One region of the Gordonia phosphorivorans genome, then DNA from elsewhere that is predicted to be linked to it. Evidence: predicted binding sites of a transcription regulator. Region 1 holds the regulator's gene; each other region holds the start of a gene.
The links. The regulator LexA, encoded in region 1, represses DNA repair genes until DNA is damaged. The targets are predictions, from matches to a motif close to CGAACANNTGTTCG.

Region 1 (5,502 bases):
GGCGATCAGGTAGCCGGCCAGGGAGGAGTCCCCGGCGCCGACGGTGCTGCGCACGCGGACCGCGGGCGCGGTGGCGAACCAGGTGCCCTCCGGGGTGGTGAGCAGGGCGCCCGCCGCGCCCAGCGTGGTCAGCACCGCCCCGCCGGTGCGTTCGGCGAGGTCGGCGGCGGCGCCGCGGACCGGCTCGAGGTCGCCCTCGGCGGCCGCGGCCTCGAGCCGAGCGCCGTCGCCGCCGACGAGCTCGGCGAGCTCGAAGGCGTTGGGTTTGAGCAGGTCGGGGCGGGCCTGGGCGATGGCCAGCAGCGGCGGCCCCGAGGTGTCCACCGCCACGCGGCGGCCCCCGGCGTGCAGACGGGCGGTGACCTCGGCATACCAGTCGGCCGGGACCCCTGGCGGGAGGGAACCGCACAGCGCCACCCAGCGTGCGTCCGCGGCGGCCTCGGCGACCAGGTCGGTCAGCCGGGCCAGATCGCCGGCGGAGAGTTCGGCGCCGGGCTCGTTGATCTTGGTGGTGGTGCCGTCGGGTTCGGCGAGGGTCACGTTGGTGCGCACCGGCTCGTCGATCGACACGGCGCGGTGCGGCAGGCCGACGGCCGCCAGCTGAGTGAGCAGGGGATCGGCCGCCCCGGCGGGCAGCACGGCCACGGTGCCCAGACCGGCACCGTGCACCACGCGGGCCACATTGATGCCCTTGCCGCCCGGCTGCGCGGTCACCGCGACCGCGCGCTGCACTTCACCTCGCGCCAGCGCGTGCGGCAGACCGATGGTCCGATCGACGCTGGGATTGGCGGTCACGGTCACGATCATGCGATTACCACCTCGAGGTCGAGATCTCGCAGTTCGTTGCGCACCGCGGGGTCGAGGCCGGCGTCGGTGACGACGACGTCGACGTCGCTCAGCGCGCCGAAGCGGACGAGATCTTGTCGGTTGAACTTGCTGGAATCGGCCAGCACCACCACCTTTTCGGCCGCGGCGAGCATGGCGGACTTCGCCGCGGCCTCGTCGGGGTCCGGGGTGGACAGGCCGTGCACGCGGCTCAGACCGTTGGTCCCCAGGAAGGCCACGTGGACGCGCAGGCGACGGAGGGCATCGACGGTGTCCGCACCGACGGCCGCCTGGGTCTTGCCGCGGATGCGGCCGCCCACGAGGGTGACCTCGCAGTGCGGGAGTGAGGACAGGTGTGCGGCGAGTGGAACGGCGTTGGTGATCACCGTCAGCCGTCGCTCGGCGGGCACCGCCAGTGCCGCGCGCAGCGTGGTGGTGCCCGCATCGAAGAGCACCGATCCGCCGTCGGGCGGCAGGAAGGCCTGAGCGGCCACGCCGATCGCCGACTTCTCGGCCGAACGCGACAGTTCGCGTTGGCCCAGATCCCGCTCCTCGGCCACTTCGCCCAGGTCGGGGCGTACGGCGCCGCCGTGCACGCGGACCAGGATGCCCTGGCGGGCCAGGAGTCCGAGGTCGCGCCGCACGGTCTCCCCGGTCACATCGAAACGCACGGCGAGTTCGGCGACCGCGACCCGGCCGCGGGCGCGCACCTCGGTGGCGATGGCTTGCTGTCGTTCTTCGGCGTACACGCTGACCCTCTCCGCCGGACGTGGTTCTATCTGTGTTTACCTGTGTCTGTGTTGACAAGTCAAGAGGTAGATGTAATCTCTATCACATGAATCAGGCGGCAGGCAGTGACGACCGGAACGGCGGCGAGCGGAACTACGGGGCGAGGACGGTGCTGGTCGGTACGCCGGTGGTACCCGGACTCGCCTACGGGCCGGTGATCTTCGCCTCCGGTGCGCCGGACTACCGGATCGATCCCGATGCCCGGATCGACGAGGCGGATCGCGCGGCCGAGGCCGAGCGCTTCACCGCGGCCGTGGCGACGGTGGCCGACCGGTTCGCCGCGCGCGCCTCGGCGAGCTCGGGCACTGCCGCGGAGGTGCTGACCGCGACCGCCGCGCTGGCCCGGGACCGCGCCTGGATCGGCACCGCCGGCGGGCTCATCGCCACCGGGATCCCGGCCGCGGCCGCCACCGTGACGGCGATCGACAAGATCTCGGCGATGTTCGCCGATCGCGGCGGTCTGATGGCCGAGCGGGTCACCGACCTGGCCGATATCCGCAATCGCGTCGTGGCCCAGGTGCTGGGTCTGCCCGAGCCCGGCATTCCGCTGCCGGAGGTCCCCTCGGTTCTGCTGGCCGACGATCTGGCCCCCGCCGACACCGCCGGTCTGGATCCGGCTCGGGTGATCGCCCTGGTCACTCGCCTCGGCGGCCCGTCCAGCCACACCGCGATCATTGCTCGGCAACTCGGCATCCCGTGCGTGGTCGCAGTCGCGGAACTCGCTCGAATCGATTCGGGCACAACGGTTTTCGTCGACGGAGATCGCGGCGTCATCGGTGTCGACCCGGAGGCCGGCCCGATCGCCGAGGCCGTCGCCGAGGCCCGGCGCCGGGCCGCCGAGGTGGCGCAGTGGCGAGGGCCGGGGCGGACCGCGGACGGTCATCCGGTGCAGATCCTGGGCAACGTGGCCGACGGCGCCTCGGCGCGCAGTGCGGCGGCCCTCGGGATCCTGGAGGGCGTCGGCCTGTTCCGCACCGAGCTGGCCTTCTTGGAGCGCCCCGACGAGCCCTCGGTGGCCGAGCAGGAGCGGCTCTACCGGGAGGTGATCGAGGCCATGGGCGGCGCGAAGGTGGTGATCCGCACGCTCGACGCGGGCTCGGACAAGCCGCTGCGCTTCGTGACGCATCCCGACGAGGACAATCCGGCGATGGGCGTGCGCGGCAACCGAATCGTGGCCACGCACCCGGAGGTCCGCGACCACCAGCTCGACGCGCTCGCGGCCGCTGCGGACGGTGCCGGGGCTCCGGTGTGGGTGATGGCGCCGATGATCGCCACCGTCGCCGAGGCGCGGGAGTTCGCCGCGCAGGTGCGCGGGCGCGGCCTGGTGCCGGGGGTGATGGTGGAGGTGCCCTCGGCGGCGATCCTGGCCGAGAAGATCCTGGCCGAGGTCGACTTCGTGTCGATCGGTACCAACGACCTGACGCAGTACACGATGGCCGCCGACCGGATGTCCGCCGATCTGGCGGCCCTGACCGACCCGTGGCAACCGGCGGTGCTGGCCCTGGTCGAACGCGTCGGTGCGGCGGGGGCGGCGACGGGCAAACCGGTCGGCGTCTGCGGCGAGGCCGCCGCCGATCCGCTGTTGGCGGGAGTCCTGGTGGGGCTGGGCGTCGGCTCGCTCTCCTGCGCCCCGGCGGCCGCGGCGGCGGTCGGGCGCGCCCTCGCCACGGTCACCCTCGACCAGTGCGCGGCGGCCGCGCAGGCCGCGGTGGCCGCCGACGGTCCCGCGCAGGCGCGGGAGGCTGCCCGAGCGATCCTGGGGTGACGCCCGGGCAGCGTCGGCTCAGAGGCGCCGCAGGACGGTGACCACCTTGCCGAGGATCGCCGCGTCGTCGCCCGGGATGGGCTCGAAGTGCTCGTTGTGCGGGAGCAGCCAGACGTGGCCGTCGATGCGCTTGAAGGTCTTCACGGTGGCCTCGCCGTCGATCATCGCCGCGACGATGTCGCCGTTGTCGGCCACGTTCTGCTGCCGGACCACCACCCAGTCGCCGTCGCAGATGGCCGCATCGATCATCGATTCGCCCACCACGCGCAGCAGGAAGAGGGAGCCCTCGCCGACGAGTTCCTTGGGCAGCGGGAAGACGTCCTCGACGGCCTGTTCGGCGAGGATGGGACCGCCCGCGGCGATCCGGCCGAGGACCGGTACGTAGGTCGCGGCGGGAGTCCCGGGGCCGACCTGATCGGCGGCCGGCGGCGGGGTGCGCTGATCGTCGCGCACATTCACTGCGCGCGGACGATGCGGGTCGCGTTTGAGGAGGCCGCGGCGTTCGAGGGTGCGCAGCTGGTGGGCGACCGACGAGGTCGAGGCCAGGCCCACCGCCTCGCCGATCTCGCGAATGCTCGGCGGATAGCCGCGCTCGCGCACGGAGGAGCGGATGTACTCCAGAACCTCGCGCTGACGCTGGGTCAGGGAGGCCTCCAGGGTGGCCGTCGACAGCAGCGGGTCGACGTTCGATGTCGGATGCGGTCCGTCGTTCATCGCACTTCCTTTCCAAGGGTGGTGACCTTCAATTTAGTCGAGTAGGTCACAGAACTCAAACAATTGTTCGACGTGTCGTGGTTCTTGTCGGACCCGTGGTGTTAACTGTCGAACAAGAGTTCATCGAACACACGAACGATGGGAGTTCCACGATGACCGAGTTGCTGACCCGCCGCTCCGCACCCACCGCGGCCCCGGCGCCGACCGCCGCCCCGTGGCAGTCCGCCGCGATGACCTGCGATGTCCCCGTGGTTCGGGCCACCTGCCGGCCCACCGGACGACGTCCCCGGACGGTGGCGAGTGCCACCCCCGCGTGCCCGGCGTCCTCCGTTCGGACGAGTTCGAACGCGGGAGCGTCCACCCGGGCGCGTTCGAACAGCCGTGTGCGTTCGACGGCGGAGGCACGCTCGAACGCGGCGACCTGTTCGACTGCGGTGCGCCGCCGGTGGGCCGCCGGTCTGCTGATCGGGGTGGCACTGGCCGCGCTGGTGGCGGTCCTCGGCGTGATCGGCTCGGACTACGAGAAGTCGGTCAGCGGCGTGCCGTCGCAGACCGAGGTGGTCCACGTGCGCAGCGGCGAGTCGCTGTCGTCGCTGGCCGAGCGGATCGCTCCGGAGCTGCCGGCCGCGGCGGTCATCGCCACGGTGCGCGACCTCAACGATCTGACCGCGACCGGCCTGCGTCCGGGACAGGCACTGCTGGTACCCGCCTACCGCTGAGCGGCCGGGACGGTGCCGAGTACGCTGAGGGGCATGCGATGCCCGTTCTGCAAGAACGACGACACCCGAGTAGTCGATTCGCGAGCTTCCGATGATGGAGCGTCGATTCGACGCCGTCGGTCGTGCGCGGAATGCGGCCGCCGGTTCACCACCGTGGAATCGGCGGTGCTGGCCGTGGTGAAACGCAACGGCGTCACCGAACCGTTCAACCGGGAAAAGGTGATGAAGGGTGTGCGCCGCGCCTGCCAGGGCCGGTCGGTGACCGAGGACTCGCTCGCGCAGCTGGCCGCGGCAGTGGAGAACACGGTGCGGGCCTCCGGGTCGGCGGAGATTCCCAGTCACGAGGTGGGGCTGGCCATTCTCGGTCCGCTGCGGGATCTCGATGAGGTGGCGTATCTGCGCTTCGCCTCGGTGTACCGGTCGTTCGAATCGGCCGACGACTTCCAGCGCGAGATCGACGATTTGCGCAAGGATTCCCCGCGCGAACCAGTGGCGTGAGCCCGCCCCGGTTCGCCGCCGGATTCAGCGAGACCTAACCGAAGGCGTCGATCGCCTTCATCAGCCGTTTCTCCGAGATGGGCCCCGCGGTACCCAGCTGCTGGGCGAAGAGGCTGACCCGGAGTTCCTCCAACTGCCAGTGCACCAGCTCGTTGAGAGCGTCCTGACGGTGCGCGGGGACGGCCGCCAGGC
Region 2 (5,502 bases), on a different contig from region 1:
CGCGTACAGGAAGCCCAGCAGCCGAAAGATCTGCGCCCCGCGCCAGAGCGCGCCGACCGGGTCGTCGTCGACGCGGTTCCGCCACGAGGTGGCCGGGAACATTCCGTCTAACGCCGAAGTGGCGTCGGCGGAGAAGATCCTGCGGTTGCGCATGGCGGACTCAGAACTGGCGGTCGGTGAATTCGGGAGCGGACTTGCTCATCCCGGCCTTGCGGGCGGCGGCGTGGTTACGTCCGGTCAGCAACCGGACCTGCAGGGCCTGCTCCACCGGGAACGAGAGACGCGAGCCGTTGTACCAGGTCTGTTCGAACAGGGCCTTGGACGCGGCCACCGCGTCGGGCGAACGCTGCGCGACGGCGGCGATCAGTTCGTCGGCGGCGGCGAACGGATCGTCGGCCACGCCGCTGACCAGTCCCCACTCCAGGGCCCGAGCCGCGTCAAAGGTCTCGCCGGTCATCGTCAGGCGCTTGGCGATGTCGATCGAGGTGAGCTGGGCGATGCTCGCCGACAGAGACATGTCGGGGATCAGTCCCCAGCGGGCCTCCATGATCGAGAAGTCGGCATCTGGGGCGGCGAGTCGGAAGTCCGCGCCCAGGGCGATCTGCAGTCCGCCGCCGTAGCAGTGGCCGGTGACCACCGCGATCACCGGCACCGGAACCGAGCGCCAGGCCCAGCCCGCGGCCTGGAAGTTGTTGGCCGCCGTGCGGCGTTTGGGCACCAGCGCTCGCAGGATGCGGTTCCGCTGGTCGGCCGTCGAGGCGAAGTCGAGACCCGAACTGAACGACGACCCTTCGCCGGCGATCACCACGGCGCGCAGGGATCGGTCCTTGGCGGCTCGATCTGCCAGGCGGGCCAGCTCGTCGATCATGTCCAAGGTGAGGCCGTTGAGCTTGTCCGGCCGGTTCAGACGGACGTGTGCGACGCGGTCGCGGACCTCGTAGGTCACCTGGTCGGTCATGAGGCGACGACCGTGTTGCGGCATTCGCCGATGCCCTCGATGGCGGCGACGACGACCTGACCGGCCTTCAAGTGCCCGTCGGCGCCGTGCCGGTGACCGGGCGTGACCGGGCTGCCGGTGGCGATGACGTCGCCGGGGGAGAGCTGCATGAATCGGGAGACGCGGCGGACCACGTGCACGGGATCGAAATGCAGATCCGTGGAGTGACCGGACTGCCGTTCGGTGTCGTCGATGGTGGTGGAGAGGTTCACCTGCGGCTTGAGTCCGCCGGGCAGTTCGTCCGGGGTCACCACGTACGGACCCATCGGGGTGGAGCGGTCCCAGACGTCGCCGAGCGCCCACTCGTCGGTCTCGAACGCCACGCTGCGGTCGGCGACGTCGTTCATCACCGTGAAGCCGGCGATGGCCGCGGCCGCCTCAGCGTCGTCGGCGTGGCGCACGGACTTGCCGATGACGATGGTCAGTTCCACGGCGGCGTCCAGGGCGTGCGCATCGGCCGGCGTGACGATGGGATCGTTCGGCCCGATCAGGCTGCTGGAGAACTTGGTGGACAGGCGAGGGTGTTCGGGCACGCTGAGGCCGAGGAACTTGAAGTGCTCGCCGTAGTTGTGCGCCACGCAGACCACCTTTTCCGGATCCAGGATCGGCGGCGCGAAGTCGGCGGTGTCGGTCGCATAGGCGGTGCCGTCGGTGACGGCAGCGGCCTTGGCGAGGCCGTCGGGGTCGTCGAGGAGTGCCCGCACATCGGCGTAACCGAGGTCGACCAGCTGCGACTGGCCGTCCTTCTCGATGCGCTTGACGGCGCGGGTGGTGTTCCCGAGGCGGATGGTGGCCAGGTACATGGCTGCTCCTTCGTCGTCGGCCACGCGATGGTGACCGGTGCCCGTATTGCCGGTTCCATCATCCCATCGACCGCCAGTGGACATGCTGCGGGCTTGCGAAGTCTGGGCGAGGGTCCTCGTCGACGGAAGAAGTGCGGGCCGATCATGCGATCGGAGCCGTCGCCGGTGTTGAGCGGCAACCCGAAAATGATCATAGAACTATTGTGCCCTTATTGAGTGAGGTATATCATAGAGGTTGAGGAAGGGGTTGATGGTCCCGAACTCACGGAACATGAGTGGCCACGTGGCTGATCGTCGCTGGCTCGACCGGTTCCATCGCTATTGGCTTCTCGCAACCTGAGGAGTGGGCGTCATGGACGCAGTAACTCTCACCGCCTTCGCCGATCTGCTTAGCGATGACCTCACTATCCACGCTGATACCGACATTGCTGGTCCGGCCAGCCTCGGGCAGTTCTTGACTCGGGCGCGGGCGGTGGACGACGACCGGGAACTCCTGGCCGTGGCCGTGGCGGTTCTGCGGTTGCGCAATGTGGCCGACTATTCGGTGGCCGCGGCGTGCGTCGCGATGGAACGCGTGGGCCTGCCGGCCCGGAAGCATGTGCGGTCGGGCGCGGCGATTCTCGCCGAGCTCGGGGCGGCACCGGCGGTGGCCTATCGCGCGGCGCGGCTCGGGCAGGCGATGTCCGACGAGAACCTGGTCGCGGTAGTTCGTGGTTTGCGTGATGGTGCGGTGTCGGCGGAACACGGCGATGCCGTGGCTTCTGGCCTCGGTCATGTGTCCGGTCGGGTGGATCTGTCCGACGACGATCGCCGGAAGATCGTGCACTCGTTGATTGTGCAGACCTCGCCGGCGCGGGTGCGAGAGAAGGCCCGGGCCTGGGCGATCAAACTGGCACCGGCCGAGGGCGACGATGTTGAGGATGGGTACGTGCCGGTCGCCGAGCGCGACGACCTCAATGAGATGACCCTCAACCGCACGGACGACGGCCGCGTCGCGGTGACGATCGACTTCGACATCGTGGCCGCCGAGGAACTCAGCGCGGCGCTGGATCCGCTCACGCGGCCCGTGCCCGAGCCCGACGGTTCGTCCGATCGGCGGTCGGCCAAGCGGCGCCGAGCGGATGCGATGGCTCAGGTGATCCGCACGTATCTGTCTCATTCCGAGCGTCCCGAATCCGGCGGAGTCTTGCCGCACGTCACCTTGTCGGTACCGGCTGCGGTGGTGATGAATGGGCAGGTGCTCGATTCCGGCGCGGGACTTGGTGCGCGGCAGACGATTTCGATCCCGATGTCTGAGGACGAGACTGCCGTGCCGTGGCTGGGATTCGGTGGACCCATCTCGGCGCGCACGGCGGAGTTGATCATGTGCGAGGCGTCCGTGGCCTTGGCGCTGCTCGACGAGCACGGTGTGCCGTTGAACGTGGGCCGGGAGAAGCGGCTGTTCACCCCGGGTATCCGCAAGGCGCTGGTCCTACGGGACCGTGGTTGCGCCTTTCCCGGTTGCGGTGTTCCGCCATCGTGGTGCGACGGGCACCACGTCGACCATTGGGGACACGGCGGAGTGACCAGCTTGGACAACGGTGTCCTGCTCTGCCGCCGGCATCACACGGTGATCCACCACGGTGGGTGGGAAGTGTTCATTGGTCGTGATCGGCAGCCGTGGTTCGTGCCGCCGGCCGATCCGGAGCATCCGAAGCGTCGTCGTGAACCGATTCGATCGAATGCGCGACGGACCTTGACCTTGTCAGCCAGCGCCGCGTGAGGCGCGTGAAACCAGTGTCGGGAGCGGTTCCCGGCGCGATGCGTTATTTGAAAATTTCATAGTGTGGGCCTGTCATTGGGCAGGTCTGGGTGGTCACGGGGACCGCCCAGGCCCCCGCCACCTCCGGTCGTGTGAGTAGGATCACTGCAAACTTCAGTGGAATCGACTCAATTCTGGGAACATTCCCGACGGTGTTGAAGTTGAACCGATCGAGAAACCTGAGTGACAGGGGCTCAACTAAGGTTGACGGGGCTCGATCTCGCGACTATCAGTTGAGTCTGAGGCGCTGAGGTTTCGTGGATAACCCCTACAGACCCCAGGCCGTCTGGCCGGAAAAGACAAGCGGCTCGCTGAGCCGGAACGAGGAGGAACACACATGTCACGTGCTGTCGGAATCGACCTCGGCACCACCAACTCCGCACTCTCGGTGCTGGAAGGTGGCGAAGCCGTTGTCGTCACCAACGCAGAGGGTTCGCGCACCACGCCCTCGGTTGTCGCTTTCGCGCGCAACGGTGAGGTGCTGGTGGGTCAGCCCGCCAAGAACCAGGCCGTCACCAACGTCGACCGCACCGTCCGTTCGGTCAAGCGCCACATGGGCGACACCGACTGGTCGGTGGAGATCGACGGTAAGAAGTACACGCCGCAGGAGATCAGCGCTCGCACGCTGATGAAGCTCAAGCGCGACGCCGAGGCCTACCTGGGCGAGGACGTCACCGAGGCGGTCATCACCGTGCCGGCCTACTTCAATGACGCGCAGCGTCAGGCCACCAAGGAAGCCGGCCAGATCGCCGGCCTCGAAGTGCTCCGCATCGTCAACGAGCCGACCGCTGCCGCCCTGGCCTACGGCCTGGACAAGGGCAGCAAGGAACAGACCATCCTGGTCTTCGACCTCGGTGGCGGCACCTTCGACGTCTCGCTGCTGGAGATCGGCGACGGCGTCGTAGAGGTGCGGGCCACCTCGGGCGACAACGAACTGGGCGGCGACGACTGGGACGAGCGCGTCGTGAACTGGCTCGTCGACAAGTTCAAGGCCAGCTCGGGCATCGACCTGACCAAGGACAAGATGGCGATGCAGCGCCTGCGCGAGGCCGCGGAGAAGGCCAAGATCGAGCTGTCCGCTTCGCAGAGCACCACCATCAACCTGCCGTACATCACCGTCGACGCGGACAAGAACCCGCTGTTCCTGGATGAGACCCTCTCGCGCAGCGAGTTCCAGAAGATCACCCAGGACCTGCTGGACCGGTGCCGCAAGCCGTTCGAGGCGGTCATCGCCGACGCCGGCGTCAAGATCGACGACATCCACCAGGTGGTCCTGGTCGGCGGCTCCACCCGTATGCCCGCCGTCTCGGAGCTGGTCAAGGACCTGACCAACGGTCGCGAGCCGAACAAGGGTGTGAACCCGGACGAGGTCGTCGCCGTGGGTGCGGCCCTGCAGGCCGGCGTGCTGCGCGGTGAGGTCAAGGACGTGCTGCTGCTCGACGTGACCCCGCTGTCCCTCGGTATCGAGACCAAGGGCGGTGTCATGCACAAGCTGATCGAGCGCAACACCACCATCCCCACCAAGCGCTCGGAGACCTACACCACGGCCGAGGACAACCAGCCGTCGGTGCAGATCCAGGTGTACCAGGGTGAGCGCGACATCGCGGCCCACAACAAGCTGCTCGGCAGCTTCGAGCTGGGTGGCATCGCGCCTGCGCCGCAGGGTGTCCCGCAGATCGAGGTGACCTTCGACATCGACGCCAACGGCATCGTGCACGTCACCGCGAAGGACAAGGGCACCGGCAAGGAGAACAGCATCCGGATCCAGGACGGCTCCGGTCTGTCCAAGGAAGAGATCGACCGGATGGTCAAGGACGCCGAGCTGCACGCTGAGGAAGACCGTCAGCGTCGCGAGGAGGCCGAGACCCGCAACCAGGCCGAGTCGCTGGTCCACCAGACCG
Region 3 (5,502 bases), on a different contig from region 1:
AGCGTTGGTGCACCGTCGGTTGGCCGCGGCGGGTGTCGCTGCGGTCGAGGATGTCGTCGTGCACCAGGGCGCACGCCTGGATCAGCTCGATGGCGCCGCCCACGCGCAGCGCGAGCGGTTCGGTGGCCGCGGCCGTCGACTCGGTGGCCGCGCACCGCCAGCCGGCGTGCACGAAAAGGGGGCGCAACCGCTTGCCTCCGGTGAGCACGAACTCCGCCAGGGCGGCGCCGGCCTCGGTGACAACCGGGGAGATCTCCTCGAGGGAGGGAGCCGTCGCGTCGAAGAAATCCCGCAGGATCTCCTCGACAGCGCCGGGAACCTGCTGCTGACTCAACACGCAGGCCAGCCTACCGGGGCGCCCGGACGGCTCCGGCCACCACCGTCAGGCTCCGGTTGCGCGGGACCGACGTCCTATATCCCAGTTCGCCTCCACGGTCAAGGGGGACGGCGGGGTTGGGCTTAACTCCGTCGCAGAATCGGTCCTCACCTGGGTCGTCCGTACTATCGGCGGGGTGAGTGTGCTTCCCGTCGAGCCCCTTGGGCAGTCGTCTGTCATCGAACGGCTTGCCGCGCCGCACAGCGGCCCGGTGCCGTTCTCCGTCGAGTTCTTCCCGCCGCGTTCGGCGGAGGAGGAGTCCCGGCTCTGGCACGCCGTGCGAGTCTTCGAGCGCATGGGCCCGGCCTTCGTCTCGCTCACCTACGGGGCGGGCGGGTCCACCCGGGACCGCACCGTGCGCATCGCCGGGGAACTGGCCACGTCGACGACCCTGACCACGGTGGCGCACCTGACCGCCGTCAATCACAGCGTCGACGAGCTGCGCGGTCTGGTCGGCGCCTACGCCGACAAGGGCATCACCAATCTGCTCGCGCTGCGCGGGGATCCGCCGGGCGACCCGCTCGGCGAGTGGGTGCCGCATCCCGAGGGGGTGCAGTACGCCACCGAACTGGTGGAGCTGATCGGCACGCTCGGTGATTTCCACACCGGCGTCGCGTCGTTCCCCGAGGGGCATCACCGGGCGCCCGACCTGGCGTCGGACACCGCGAACCTGGTCCGCAAGCTGCGGGCCGGTGCCGAGTACTCGATCTCCCAGATCTTCTTCGACACCGACGACTTCCTGCGGTTGCGCGATCGCGTGGTGGCCGCCGACGCCGAGCAGGGCGCCAAGCCCCTGATCCCCGGCATCATGCCGATCACCTCGCTGCAGAGCGTCCGTCGGATGGTGGAGCTGTCCGGCAGCGTCCTGCCCGAGCGGGTGGCCGATCGGCTCGCCGCCGCCGCCGGGGACGGGCCCGAGGAGGATCGGGCCGCGGTCCGCGCCGTCGGCATCGACCTGTGCACCGAGATGTCGGAGCGTTTGATCGCCGAGGGCGTGCCCTGTCTGCACTTCTGCAGCCTGAACTTCGCGCGCGCCACCAGCGAGGTGCTGGAACGGATCGGTGTGGACACCCGCGGGGCGCTCGCCCCGGCCTAGTCTTTCCGCCCGCGGCCCGCTCACTCGGCGGGCGCGGGTTCCTCGGTGTCGGTGGTCGCCGTCGTCTCGGCCGGATCCGTTGCGGCGCGGTCCGTCGTGTGCCGGCGTTTCGCACCCCGGGTCGACGCGGTGCGGGGCGCCGCATAACGGGCAGTCCGATCGCGGAAGCGGTACGCGAGAGCGGCCACGGTCACGACGATGGCCAGGCAGACCAGCACCAGGAACCACGCCCAGCTCGGCAGCGCGGCGGTCGCCGGGTCGGCGTACTCGACGTCGGCGTTGAATTCGGCGGTCTGACCGGGCTGCGGGGTCCACGTCACCGACGCCTCCCCGGCCCGCGTGCCGTTGGTGGCCACCACCGGGCCGGCGAAGTCGACGGTGATCGCGACGTAGTACATCGTCGGCGCCAGGTCGGTGAGGGTCGCCGCGCCGCGCATGCGCACGATGTCCCCGCTGCGGGTCGCGCTCAGGTCGATCGTCGCACCGGCGTCCAGGGCGCTGGAGATGATGTCGCCGAGCTGCGAGAACTGTCCCGCGGTGAGGTCGGTGTAGGTGAGCCGGGAGCCCACCTTGCCGAGCGGTGACGCCTGCTGATCGTCGGGCGCCTGCTGCTTCTGGTCCGAGGAGTCGAATTCGTTCGGGAAGGGCGTCACGCGGATCGCCCCGGCCAGGGACGCCGGGACGTCGAAGGCGGGTGCGGCCGGACCGGTCTCCGGGCTGGCCGCGACGATGACGAAGCCGGAGAACTGGTCGCCGACGGTCTCCGACCGGGTCATGCAGCCGCTGAGCAGACCGGTCAGCGCGAGCAGGACGACGCCGAACAGCGCCGGGTACCGGCGGGCGGCGCGGGGGCGGGGGAGAGAAGGCACGGTGTCATCGTGCCAGAGGTCGGCGTCGATACCGGGCAGGCGGTGCGGCGTTGTCAGCGCGGGATCGGTGCCGCCGACAGCGGCAACGGGCGGCCGAGGAAGGCGAACGGGCGCGGATCCCCGGCGAAGGTGAAGCCGCGCAGGACGTCGTGAAAGCCCATGCGGCGGTAGAGCGACCAGGCGCGGTTGTGTTCGTCGGGCACCTCGGGGGTGGACAGCAGCACCTGCGCCTCCGGACGGCCGGTGAGCAGGCCGGTCAGCAGGGCCGCACCGACCCCGCGACCCTGGACGGAGGGGTGCACGTGCAGTTCGGTCAGTTCGAAGTAGTCGGCGGTCAGCGCCTGCGCCTGCGCCGCGGTCATCCCGTGCCGGGTCAACCCGGACCGGAGCTGGCGATTCCACCACTGGTCCGGTGCTCCGGTGTAGCCGTAGGTCACGCCGACGAGGACCTCCCGGCCGCTGGTCCACGGCGCGTCGATGCGTCGGCGGGCATTGGCCGGTCGGCGCAGGTCCATCGGGGAGAGCTCGGCCAGAGCGCCGATCGCGGTCCAGCCCGGGCGGGCGAGGTGTTCACGCCACAGTCCGATCCGCCCCTGTTCGGTGCCGCGGGGGTAGCGCATCGCCGTCACATAGGTGTGCACGGCCGGGTCCAGCCAGGCCTGCGCGTCGTGCGCGGGCAGCGCGACCAGTCGGATCGACATCCGCGTCCCACTTTCTGCTGAGCGAGCTCGTCGGACGACATTATCTCGACTTGCCGGACCGCTCACGCAGGGGTTAGGGTGATCGGTATCGAACTCACGTTCGATGAAGTGCGGTGGTTCGGCGGGGAAGACGCCGAACCACCGCTTTTTCGTCGGCCGACGGAGCCCGCTGCCGGTGCGAGCGGCGCGGAATTGTCGGTGGTACGTGAGACGTTCTCCTCGACGAAGGAGGCGACCCCATGGCACCGAACATCCCCGACCCCCGTGTGGTCCATCGCAGCCGCGATCTGCTCGATCGGGCCGAAGCGCTGTTCGACGGCGCTGCCGCCGTGCACGACGACGGCGCCGAACGGTTTCGGCAGTTCTATCTGGCGGCCATCCGCGCGGCCGGTGCGGTGTTGGCCGTGTACGAGCCGCCGGGCCCGGTTCGTCGACGGCGCAATGCGCGAGATGCGTGGAGCCGGATCAAGGTCGCCACACCGCAGTACGCCGATCTGGCCGAGTACTTCGGCGGTCTTTCGACGATGCGGGCGCGGGTGGAGGCGGGGCTGGTGACCCAGATCGACGACACGCTCTGCGCCCGGGTGGAGCGCCGAGCGGCCGAATTCCTCGACGCGGCCGACGCCAGCCTGCTGGCCTACGAGCAGGGCCGACTGTCCGGGACGGCCTCGGCGGTGCGGAAGTTGGGGGCCTAGTGGATGCTTCGTGGTGGCAATAGTGGTCGATTACCGTTTCTGCTCCTATCATGGAAGAAAAGCAGGCGTCGACGCCCCGTCGTTTGCGTTGCTCGGACAGTGAGGGAGGAGAGCGGTGCCGCTTTCGGAACATGAGCAGCGGATGCTCGACGAGATTGAGAGCGCGCTGTACGCCGAGGACCCGAAGTTTGTCTCGAGTGTCAGCAGGCAGCGTGTGGGGCGACCCAACGCGCGGCGTCAATGGCAGGCCGCTTTGTTGCTCGTCCTCGGACTGGCGATGCTGGTCGGTGGCCTGATGATCGACGTGCAGATCGGTGAGTTGAAGATCATCAGCCTCCTCGGATTCTTTGTGATGTTCGCCGGTGGCCTGCTGCTGTTGCTCGGTCCGCGCGGTGGCGCCACGGCCGGCGGCTCCGGTGGACGCGCCGGTGCCAAGAAGCCTGCGGCCAAGGGCTCGCTGAGCTCGCGGATGGAGGATCGTTTCAACAAGCGCTTCGATCAGCGCGACCACGAGTAGTACCCCTCGCGGCCCGAGTGGCCGCTGACCTCGACAAACGGGGGTCGCAACCGTTCACGGTTGCCACCCCCGTTTTCGCATCGTCGGGCCCCTCGGCCGGGCCCCCCACTCTCACCCCCCGCGCACTCGCCCCCGCCCGCGCGCCCTCGTCGACTCCCGTGTCGCGACCCGTACTTCACGTCGCCGAGCTGCAGTGCCGGCGACACGAGTCGCGGGTCGCGACAGGGCGCCCCCGGTCACCCACTTCTCCCCACCCTGATCACCCACTTCCCCCCACCATTGGGGGATCTATCGTCCCACCAGCCACTTTAATGGTGATTCGACACAGTCGGCGGGGCCTCGACGCGCCGGAAGCGGAAGGGATTGAAATGGATCGGCGGACATTGATACCGCGTTGACCTGCACGAACAGCCAGATGTGGTGGAGAAGTGGGGCGCCGGGGGTGGATTGTGGTGGAAAGTGGGGTAATGTGGTGGACATCGACGAGAGAGCGTCAGTTCTCCCGCTGATATCGGGGTAGGAGGTGTCGACGTGGCTGGTTTCGTCGGGACCTACACCCCGAAGCTGGACGACAAGGGGCGGCTCACGTTGCCGGCCAAGTTTCGGAACGCACTGTCAGGAGGGGTTGTGGTCACTCAGGGTCTCGATCACAGCCTGTCGGTGTATCCGGCGGAGGAGTTCGACGTCACCGCCGCGAAAGCGAACGAGGCGTCGCGCAACGATCCGGAGGCGCGCGCCTACGTCCGACTGCTGTTGGCCGGTGCCGACGAGCAGGCGCTCGACGGCCAGGGCCGGGTCAACCTGTCCGCGGGGCTGCGCCAGTGGGCGCGGTTGCAGAAGGACTGCGTGGTCACCGGCCAGTACGACCACCTGGAGATCTGGGATGCCGCTCGATGGGCGGAGTACCAGGCGATGCACGAGGAGGCCTTCGCGGCCGGCGGATCGGCCGCCTTGGACGCGATCGTCTAGAAGACAAGTGAAGAACTGGGCTGCTGCGGTGAGGCGAGGCCTCGGCCCGGCCGACCCTGACGTACTTCCCCAACGTCAGGTGCGACTCGGGCGGGGACCCCGCCTCACCGCAGCTCCGTTTCTTCGACAGGACCGCGCGGGCGAGTCAGCAGCAGCAAACAGGGGAGGGGTGATCGAAGTGTCCGAATCGACGCAGTCGGAGCACGGCCACGTGCCCGTATTGGCCGACCGGATGTTCGAACTCCTGCGCCCCGCGCTGACGCGTCACGGCGCCGACGG

Region 2: a site for LexA is predicted at 1,940-1,953, ahead of ACFFJD_RS07935 (HNH endonuclease signature motif containing protein). Genes of this name have one in related genera too.
Region 3: a site for LexA is predicted at 3,132-3,145, ahead of ACFFJD_RS02930 (SAV_6107 family HEPN domain-containing protein). Genes of this name have one in related genera too.

The regions. Positions count from the first base shown of each region.
Region 1 covers NZ_JBHLWV010000020.1:244,615-250,116, forward strand. Annotated here, with positions in the region: gene pfkB (1-phosphofructokinase) at 1-807, opposite strand, end outside; gene ACFFJD_RS10390 (DeoR/GlpR family DNA-binding transcription regulator) at 804-1,574, opposite strand; gene ACFFJD_RS10395 (phosphoenolpyruvate--protein phosphotransferase) at 1,661-3,379, shown strand; gene lexA (transcriptional repressor LexA) at 3,398-4,093, opposite strand; gene ACFFJD_RS10405 (LysM peptidoglycan-binding domain-containing protein) at 4,246-4,812, shown strand; gene nrdR (transcriptional regulator NrdR) at 4,846-5,310, shown strand; gene hrpA (ATP-dependent RNA helicase HrpA) at 5,345-5,502, opposite strand, start outside.
Region 2 covers NZ_JBHLWV010000016.1:387,788-393,289, reverse strand. Annotated here, with positions in the region: gene macS (MacS family sensor histidine kinase) at 1-153, opposite strand, end outside; gene ACFFJD_RS07945 (crotonase/enoyl-CoA hydratase family protein) at 161-958, opposite strand; gene ACFFJD_RS07940 (fumarylacetoacetate hydrolase family protein) at 955-1,824, opposite strand; gene ACFFJD_RS07935 (HNH endonuclease signature motif containing protein) at 2,153-3,562, shown strand; gene dnaK (molecular chaperone DnaK) at 3,939-5,502, shown strand, end outside.
Region 3 covers NZ_JBHLWV010000011.1:97,620-103,121, reverse strand. Annotated here, with positions in the region: gene ACFFJD_RS02950 (polyprenyl synthetase family protein) at 1-337, opposite strand, end outside; gene ACFFJD_RS02945 (methylenetetrahydrofolate reductase) at 513-1,472, shown strand; gene ACFFJD_RS02940 (LppM family (lipo)protein) at 1,493-2,341, opposite strand; gene ACFFJD_RS02935 (GNAT family N-acetyltransferase) at 2,395-3,042, opposite strand; gene ACFFJD_RS02930 (SAV_6107 family HEPN domain-containing protein) at 3,282-3,737, shown strand; gene ACFFJD_RS02925 (SCO2097 family morphological protein) at 3,853-4,254, shown strand; gene mraZ (division/cell wall cluster transcriptional repressor MraZ) at 4,786-5,223, shown strand; gene rsmH (16S rRNA (cytosine(1402)-N(4))-methyltransferase RsmH) at 5,456-5,502, shown strand, end outside.